DNA from 4 places in the Comamonas sp. C24C genome. Region 2 is predicted to be linked to each of the others. Evidence: predicted binding sites of a transcription regulator. Region 2 holds the regulator's gene; each other region holds the start of a gene.

Region 1 (2,200 bases), on a different contig from region 2:
CCTGCAACACGGGCTGCCAGGCCCACTGCGAAAGCGGCAGCTGTATGGGGCGCTCCAGCAAAGGCCCACGGCGCTTCAGTATCTGTATCTGCAAACCCGGCGCCTGCTGGGCAGCGGAGACTGTCGTGACTCTCTCCAGCCTCAACCGCAATGCGGCGGGAGAGCTGCACGGTTCGGCCTGCGACTCCTGCCATAGCCACAGAGGCCGCCCCTGCGAAGCGGCAGCCAGCTGCAAGCGGCGCAGCGTGGAAGTGGGAAGTTCGGGCAACCAGGCCAGCACCGCCAGCACATCCCGGCAATGCAGCGCCTGCTCGCAGGCCCAGGCCAGATCCTGGGCACTGCGCCCCGGCTGCACCGCGCACAGCCGCTTCGCGTCAATGCCGGCGGCCTGCAAGGCCGGGGCGAAGGGCAGATAGGGCGGAGCCACCAGCACCAGCTGCCCCATCCGCGTATCCCCGCGCGAAGCCGCATGCTGCCGCACTCCTGCGGCCAGCGCGGGCAACAGCAAGGCCCACTCCGCATGGCAGTGCGCGGGTTGCTGCAGCTGAATCAAGGCATTGCCGGGCCAGCCGCCACCGGGCAGCTCGCAGTCCAGCGCCGCATGGCCACTGGGCCAGACATTCCGGCAGGCATCCAGTTGCCAGTCCGTGCCGCGCCAGACGCCGGGAATCTGTATGGCAGACAAATGCGGGTGGCCCGCAGCTTGCAGACCCCGCCGCGCGCCCTGCCCTGCACCAGCCTCCTGCCGGACAGACTCCGTCATGCCTGGCTGTGAGCCAGGACGGGCCAAATATGTCTGGGACTGGGTGTGCATAGGAATATTCTCAAATACTGTACAAATATACAGTTATCAGAATTTCCGCGCAAAACAAAGCCCTAAGGCCAGTAGCAGATGCAGCCTACCCTTGTTGATCGGGCATCACGCGCTATCAAAAATACTTTTTCGAGATGCTGCCAACAGACGCGGCAAAGCACGCCGCGCTGCGGCGTGATGCACAAAGTCTTGAAGAAATACCCATGTAGCGCCCGTCAATCAAGCGCCTGCAGCTATCAAACTTGAGGACAGCCGCCGCGGGCAAAACTCGCAGTCAACGCCCTCAATTGAGCGACTGCTTGTCGACATTCATGGCCGAGCTTCGGCCGGCCTGCGGCATCAGCTGGGCGCAGGCCTCGCACCACTCGGCCACGGCAACTTCCAGCGTGGAGCCGCCCTCCCCCAGCGTGGGCCAGCGGCGCTGGCAGTCGTTCATGATGGCCTGCAGCTGCCACAAGGCCTCGCGGTTGACCAGGGCCAGCTCACTCATGCCCAGGGCGTCATCCTTGAGGTAGCTCAGCACATCCAGCTGCTGGCTGGGGTGGGAGCCCGCTTCGGCCAGCTGTTTCTGCAGTTGTGCAAGACTGGTCTCCACGAACACCGCCGCCTGCGCATCGGGCATTTGCTGCCAGTGCTCGGGAAACTCGCGCCTGAGCTCGCTCCATTTGCGCAGCGCGGCCTCCAGCGCCGCGATGCTGTGCGAGAACTCGGCCTGCAGCGGCGCCAGCGGCTTGCCGGGACTGATTTCGTCGTAGAGCAGCGGCAGAATCAGGTGTACCAGATCGGCCGGATAGCTCTTGTGGTTCATGCGCAGCATGAGCGACAGACGCTGGCCCGGCATGTCCGTGAATTTCTCGAAGAAGGCCGAGACCACCTCGGCCAGCAGCAGCACCTGCCCCATGGGCGAAATGGCGTTGCCCTTGATGCCGCGCGGATAGCCGGAACCATCCATGCGCTCATGGTGCTCGAGCACCGCGATTTCCACGGCGCGCGAATACAGTTCCGTGCTGCGCACCACCAGCATGGCGGTGACGGAATGCGCGACCAGATGCTTGCGTTCCTCGCCGCTCAGGCGGTGGTCCGGGTCGGTCCAGACCGGGTCCATATAGAGCATGCCCACGTCGTGCAACAGCGCGGCCGTGGCCAGCGGCACGCATTCGCGCTCGGTCCAGCCGTTCTTGAGCGCCAGAAAGATCGCCACCAGCGTCATCTGCAGGCTGTGCTGGTAGAGGTCGGTGCGCTGCTCGCGCATGACGGTGAGCTTGAAGGCAATGGCCTGGGGCAGCAGCAAGCTCTTGAGCGGTGCCAGCAGACGCTCGACATCGCCGATGGACGCCACCATGCGATGCAGCAGATCGACCTGCTCGCATTGCTGGCGCGCCAGAG
Region 2 (2,200 bases):
CGGGCCCGTCGGCGGAGATGGCTGTGGCCGGGCGCATGGCACAGGTCAGCACCACGGGCTTTGACGGACGCAGAACGCATTGCAGAAACCAGGCGGTCTCCTCCAGGGTGTCGGTGCCGTGGGTGATCACGATGCCGCTCACATCATCACGCGCGAGCAGCTCGGCACAGCGCTGCGCGAGCGCATGCCAGGTGGCGTGATCCATATCCTTGCTGTCCAGCTGCGCCAGCTGCTCCGCCTGCAGCGACGCTGCAGCAACGCGCTCCAGGTCCGGCACGGCCTGCAGCAGTTGAGCCACGCCCAGCTGGGCCGCGCGGTAGCCCACGCTGGTGCCGGCCTGCTCGGCGACACCGGCAATCGTGCCGCCCGTGCCCAGGATGACGATTTTTTTGTCACGTTCCACTTGCAGTCCTCTTTAAACTGATTAAAAATACAGGTACTGGATGAACACACAGTATTCATCATCGATCGATCAAGGAATGCCCATGGACCACCCCAAGCTCACTCCCCGCCAGCAGCAGATTCTGGACCTCATCCAGTCCACCATCGCTCGCACGGGTGCGCCCCCTACCCGGGCCGAGATTGCCAGCACCTTTGGCTTCAAATCAGCCAATGCTGCAGAAGAGCATTTGCAGGCGCTGGCCCGCAAGGGCGTCATCGATCTGGTCAGCGGCACATCGCGCGGCATTCGCCTGCGCGCCGACACCGTGCGCACCATCAATGCAGCACGCGGCGCCAGCTTTGCGCTGCCGCTCACGGCCCTGGCTCCGCTGGTGCTGCCTCTGGTCGGCCGCGTCGCCGCTGGCTCGCCTATTCTGGCCCAGGAACATATCGATCAAAGCTATTCGGTCGAGCCCAGCCTGTTTGCCGCCAAGCCCGATTACCTGCTCAAGGTGCGCGGCATGTCCATGCGTGACGCCGGCATCATGGACGGCGACCTGCTGGCGGTACAGGCCACGCATGAAGCGCGCAACGGCCAGATTGTGGTGGCCCGCCTCGGTGACGACGTCACCGTCAAGCGCTTCAAGCGTACGCCGCAGGGCATCGAGCTGCTGCCCGAAAACCCCGACTACAAGATCATTCACGTCTCGCCTGAAGAGCCATTCGCCATCGAAGGCCTGGCCGTTGGCCTGATCCGCAACAGCATGTTCATGTAGCGGCCAGACGGCCTGTCGGCACCTCCCGGAGGTGCATCAAGCCTCTTTCCCTCTCGAGCCCAGGTGGTAGGCGCGAAGCTGCTGAGCTTCGCCCTGGGCGGAGCTTCGCCTGAAGTACGCAATCCTGCCCTTATCCATGCCGCAAGGTCATCAAGAGGAGTTGTCAAATGGGATTCGCCACATCACTGCAGTCTTTGACTCGCCGGACACTGAAAAGCCTATCGTCCTTGCATCCTCCTGGCGACACGAGCACAGCTGCCACGGAAACCGCCTCCTGCAAGGCTCATCGCCCCAAGGCGGCACAAATCAGTATTCCGGTCATGCGTGCCAATCGCGGCCGCAGCCGCCTTGGCAGCCGCGTGCTTCATCCTCGGGCCTTGCCCACCACCTCGCCCATCGCCGCCGAGGCGGCGCAGCCCTCCTCTGCACGGCTGCTCAAAATCGTTCAGCGTGAACCACGCAAGCAACCCGAATGCCTGCTGATCTCCGGGCGCATGGCCGATGTCTGCGCAGCATTGGAACGCATGGTTCTCAATGAGCAGGCAGCCCGGCAAGCATGAAAGCACGACGGGCTTGGGATCACTGCGCTCATGCGGCACAAGCGCGATTCGCGACAGACCTGCAGTTGATGCAGCAAAGCTTCCATATGCCCGCCTGACTGGCTGATTCGCTGTGGCCGCAGGCGTCCTCTCAAGTTTCTGCCCCGTTGATCGACAGATGGCGCGAGATGCCACTGCCGCCAGTACCGCGACGAAAAACCTCATTTCGTCGGCGCAAAACGATCTGGATCGCCATGTAAATTTTTTGCCGGACGTTCAGGCTGCTCCTGCCTGCAGAAACGCCTTTTGCAGCAGCCCGCAAACGACAAAACTCCTTGTCAGGCGCGAATATCCGCCATCGCAGTACCCGGATCAGGGTATTGCGGCCCCTCCTCGACAGTGGAAACATTCATACACACATGTCAACGAGGGCGTCCTATGAGTGCCTACCGCAAGCTCTTGCAGCACATACAGGCCAAAGACGCCAACGGCAACCTGCGTCTG
Region 3 (2,200 bases), on a different contig from region 2:
TTCACGACCTTGACCTTGGTTTCGTTGCCGATGGCCTCATCGCCCTTCTTGATGGTGCCGGTGCGGCGGATATCCAGACGCACGGAGGCATAGAACTTCAGCGCATTGCCGCCGGTGGTGGTCTCGGGCGAACCGAACATCACGCCGATCTTCATGCGGATCTGGTTGATGAAGATGACCATGCAGTTGGTCTTCTTGATGGTGGCCGTCAGCTTGCGCAGGGCCTGGCTCATCAGGCGGGCCTGCAGGCCGGGCAGGGCGTCGCCCATCTCGCCTTCGATTTCGGCCTTGGGCGTCAGTGCGGCCACCGAGTCGATGACGATCAGGTCCACGGCACCCGAGCGCACCAGGCTGTCGCAGATCTCCAGGGCCTGTTCGCCGGTGTCGGGCTGGCTGATCAGCACGTCGCTGAGGTTCACGCCCAGCTTCTGGGCATAGCTGGTGTCCAGCGCATGTTCGGCGTCGATGAAGGCGCAGGTGCCGCCCTGCTTTTGCATCTCGGCAATGACCTGCAGCGTCAGCGTGGTCTTGCCCGAGGATTCTGGACCGTAGATTTCAATCACGCGGCCACGCGGCAGACCGCCCACGCCCAGTGCGATATCCAGGCCCAGGGAGCCGGTGGAGACGACCTGGATGTCTTCAATGGCTTCACCTTCGCCGAGCTTCATGATGGTGCCCTTGCCGAACTGCTTTTCGATCTGGGCCAGGGCGGCTGCCAGGGCTTTGGCTTTTTCGCTATTGGCGTCGTTGGTCTTGGCGATGGCGTTCATATCAGGCTCCGAAGTAGGTGAATGACTGTCTGTGGCCAGCCCTGTCTTTACATTCAGGCTGGATGCTTGAACAGTAGTTTATGAGCTTGTATCGTCTGTGTGTTCGAATATTTAGTCAGTTTGCCTTACTATTTGTCCATGTCCGAAATTGCACCTGTCACTCCCGCCGAAGATGCCTGGCGCCAGACCCATCTGGGCCGCCTGCTCGGCCATGCCATGCGCCGTTTCGATGCACGCGTGCTGCAGCTCATGGCACGCGATGTGGAGGTGCCGCTGGCCCTGTCCAACCTGGCGGCGCGCGACAAGGTGGGGGCAGCCCATATCCACATCACGCGCCATCTGTCCCTGGCCGGCGACCGGCTCACCGATCTGGCCGACAAGGCCGGCATGAGCAAACAGGCCATGGCCGACCTGGTGACGCAGTGCGAGGCCTGGGGCCTGGTCACGCGCGCGATCGACCCGCACGATGCGCGCGCCAAGCGCGTGCGCTTCACCGATGCGGGCCTGGTCTGGCTGCGGGCTTTTCACGATGCCGTGAGCCAGGCCGAGGCCGAGTTCCGCGAGGCCGTGGGCGAGGATGTGGCCACCGTGGTGGCGCTGGGCCTGGAAGCCTATGCCGAAGGCTACTGAGGCCTGACGCCTGCGAGCGCCTGTCGACAATTGCGCCGGACGGCGATGGCCCGTCCCTACAATGGCAGCAAAAGTGCAAACAGGCACACATAACAAGCAGGAGACTCCCATGCGCATACTGATTGCCGAAGACGACCAGGTGCTGGCAGACGGCCTGCTGCGCACACTGCGCAGCTCGGGCGCCGTCGTCAGCCATGTGGCCAACGGCAGCGAGGCCGATACCGCCTTGCTGACCAGCAGCGAATTCGATTTGCTGATTCTCGATCTGGGCCTGCCCAAGGTGCACGGCCTGGAAGTGCTCAAGCGCCTGCGCGGGCGCGGCGACGCGCTGCCGGTGCTGATTCTCACGGCCGCCGACTCCATCGAGGAGCGGGTGCAAGGCCTGGACTACGGTGCCGACGATTACATGGCCAAGCCGTTTGCACTGTCCGAGCTGGAAGCGCGCGTGCGCGCCCTCACGCGTCGAGGCATGGGCGGCGCCAGCTCCACCATCAAGCACGGCCCGCTGGTCTATGACCAGACCGGCCGGGTCGCCACCATCGACGGCAAGATGGTCGAGCTGTCGGCGCGCGAGCTGGGCCTGCTCGAGGTGCTGCTGCAGCGCGCAGGCCGTCTGGTCAGCAAGGACCAGCTGGTGGAGCGCCTGTGCGAATGGGGCGAGGAGGTGAGCAACAATGCCATCGAGGTCTATATCCACCGGCTGCGCAAGAAGATTGAGAAAGGGCCGATCCGCATCGCCACCGTGCGCGGCCTCGGCTACTGCCTGGAAAAGATAGCCCCCCCCTGAGCGGCTGCGCCTA
Region 4 (2,200 bases), on a different contig from region 2:
CCCGATATTCCGGCGGCGCTCAAGCGGATGACACCGGATGCCGATGGCGAGATACCGAACCTCGACCCCATGACGACCAGCTTTTTCGTAGCCAGGGTACAGGTGGTGGACGGGCCCGGTGGTCTTTCCGCCTGGCGCTGTGCGCTGTTTGGCTGGATGTCGCGCCAGTCGGCCAGCGCGGCCACTTATTACAAGCTGCCTGCGAACCAGGTGGTGGAACTGGGCACGCAGGTCGTGCTTTGAAGGGCCGGGATGGCGAGCCAGCGAATCGCCGGCTGCTGTCCCTTGAGAGCCTTACTCGCCCAGCGCATCGAGAGCGCGGGCCGAATAGACCATGGCAGCACCCGCATTCAAGGCCACGGCCACACCCAGTGCTTCGGCAATTTCTTCCCTGCTGGCTCCCGCGGCCTTGGCTGCCTTGGTGTGCACGGCGATGCAGCCGTCACAGCGCGTGGTCACACCCACGGCGATGGCAATCAGCTCGCGTGTCTTGGCATCGAGATGGCCGGTCTTCTTGCCCGCGCCGGACAGGGTCTTGTAGCCTTCCATGGTTCCCGGGCTCAACTCGGCAAACTCTCCCAGCCTGCCTGCCAGTTCCTTGCGGTATTCGTTCCAGTCCAGCATTGCCTGCTCCTTGTTGAATGAAGCGTTGATTGTGTGCCACTGCCACAGGGTGTTCAAGCCACATGCGTTTCGTCCGCCGATCTGTAACCCCTGGTTCGGAGGAGTTTGAAGGGATTTTCGAGCTGTATGAAAATACAGTTCTCATGGTCGGCATCCACCCGTCTTTTCGCCGAGCATTTTGTGAGCGTCACCGTGACCGCATCCCAAGCCGCCATTCTTCCGCCGCACCGCTTCTACTATCTGCACAACTTCCAGCAAGCGCTGGACTGGCTGGCGCAGCGCTATGGCGATCTGTTCAGCGAGCAGGAGGCTGATTTCATCGCCGGCTTTGCGCGGCTGCCGCAGAACTCCAGGGCGCTGCTGGTACGCATGCTGATGCGGCGCGGGCCCTGGTTTCGCGCCAGCAAGCTCGCCTACGAGGAGATTCCGGAGACGGTCTATGCTGCCGCGCCCTTGCTGGAATGTGGCTGGCTCAGTACCACCGAGCCCATGGATGCGGTCGAGCTGTTCGGCCTGCACACCAAACCCGAGCTGCTGCAGATCTTGACTGGCTTTGAGCTGTGCTCCTCGATGCGCAAGGCCGAGATGCTGCAGAAGTTGGCCGACAAGCAACCCGAGCCCCGGCCTTATGCCGTCTGGCACCCAGAGGCCCAGGAGCCTGTCTGGCGCGTCATGGTGGGCGAGCTGGGAGAGCGTCTGCGGCTGATGTTCTTTGGCAATCTGTACCAGGATTGGTCGGAGTTCGTACTGGCCGACCTCGGTATCTTCCGCTACGAGCCGGTGGCGCTGGATGTTGACTCGCGTGCATTTCAGCGCCGCGAAGATCTGGACTTCTATCTGGAGATATCGGCCCGGCGTCGGGATCTCGACGAAGGCGTGGAGCCGGTGCAATTGCTGCCTGCGCTTATTGAAAATAGTAGCGAAAACCCATGGCTGGATATGCGCCGAGCCAAGGTTTTACTGAAACTTGGCCAGGTGTGCGAGAGGCTGCAGGACTGGCCGCTGGCGGCTCAGGCCTACACGGCCAGCCGCTATGCGGGAGCACGCCACCGTCATATTCGCGTGTTGGAGCGCATGCAATGCTTTGATCAGGCACTGGCTCTTGCCAGCCAGGCACAGGCCGCGCCTGAAAGTGAGGAGGAGCGTCAGCGCGTGGCGCGCATGCTGCCGCGTCTGAGTCGCAGCATGGGACTTGGGGCCACGGGGCGCCAGCCGGCTCTGGCTCCGGCCGTGGCGGCCCTGCGCAGCGGTGTGCAGCTGGACCGACCCGTCCAGCCCATGGCGGTGGAGTACGCGCTGCAAGCCCATTGGCATAGCGCCGATGCGCCCGTGTTCTATGTGGAGAACGCGTTGGTCAACTCGCTATTCGGTCTGCTGTGCTGGCCCGCCGTTTTTGCGCCGTTGCCGGGGGCTTTTTTTCATCCCTTCCAGAGTGGGCCGGCCGATCTGGGTGCACCGGATTTTGTGCTGCGCCGCCAGCCTCTGTTTGATGCCTGCCTGGCCGAGCTGGAGGACGGTCGCTACCAGGCCACGATTCGCCAGCGCTTTGCCGACAAGCAAGGCGTTCAGTCGCCGT

The links. The regulator LexA, encoded in region 2, represses DNA repair genes until DNA is damaged. The targets are predictions, from matches to a motif close to ACTGTATNNNNATACAGT.
Region 1: imuA (translesion DNA synthesis-associated protein ImuA) is a predicted target of LexA. The motif match lies at 831-848, and genes of this name have one in related genera.
Region 3: recA (recombinase RecA) is a predicted target of LexA. The motif match lies at 828-845, and genes of this name have one in related genera.
Region 4: ACLBXN_RS09540 (VRR-NUC domain-containing protein) is a predicted target of LexA. The motif match lies at 746-763, and genes of this name have one in related genera.

What each region holds. Positions count from the first base shown of each region.
Region 1 is NZ_JBKFBC010000004.1:184,309-186,508, forward strand. Features, by position in the region: gene imuA (translesion DNA synthesis-associated protein ImuA) at 1-814, opposite strand, end outside; gene ACLBXN_RS09695 (HD-GYP domain-containing protein) at 1,098-2,200, opposite strand, start outside.
Region 2 is NZ_JBKFBC010000011.1:104,420-106,619, forward strand. Features, by position in the region: gene ACLBXN_RS19255 (asparaginase) at 1-403, opposite strand, end outside; gene lexA (transcriptional repressor LexA) at 486-1,157, shown strand; gene ACLBXN_RS19265 (hypothetical protein) at 1,325-1,717, shown strand; gene ACLBXN_RS19270 (hypothetical protein) at 2,135-2,200, shown strand, end outside.
Region 3 is NZ_JBKFBC010000008.1:240,471-242,670, forward strand. Features, by position in the region: gene recA (recombinase RecA) at 1-770, opposite strand, end outside; gene ACLBXN_RS16435 (MarR family winged helix-turn-helix transcriptional regulator) at 909-1,400, shown strand; gene ACLBXN_RS16440 (response regulator) at 1,510-2,187, shown strand.
Region 4 is NZ_JBKFBC010000004.1:145,906-148,105, reverse strand. Features, by position in the region: gene ACLBXN_RS09550 (potassium transporter Kup) at 1-243, shown strand, start outside; gene ACLBXN_RS09545 (carboxymuconolactone decarboxylase family protein) at 295-624, opposite strand; gene ACLBXN_RS09540 (VRR-NUC domain-containing protein) at 838-2,200, shown strand, end outside.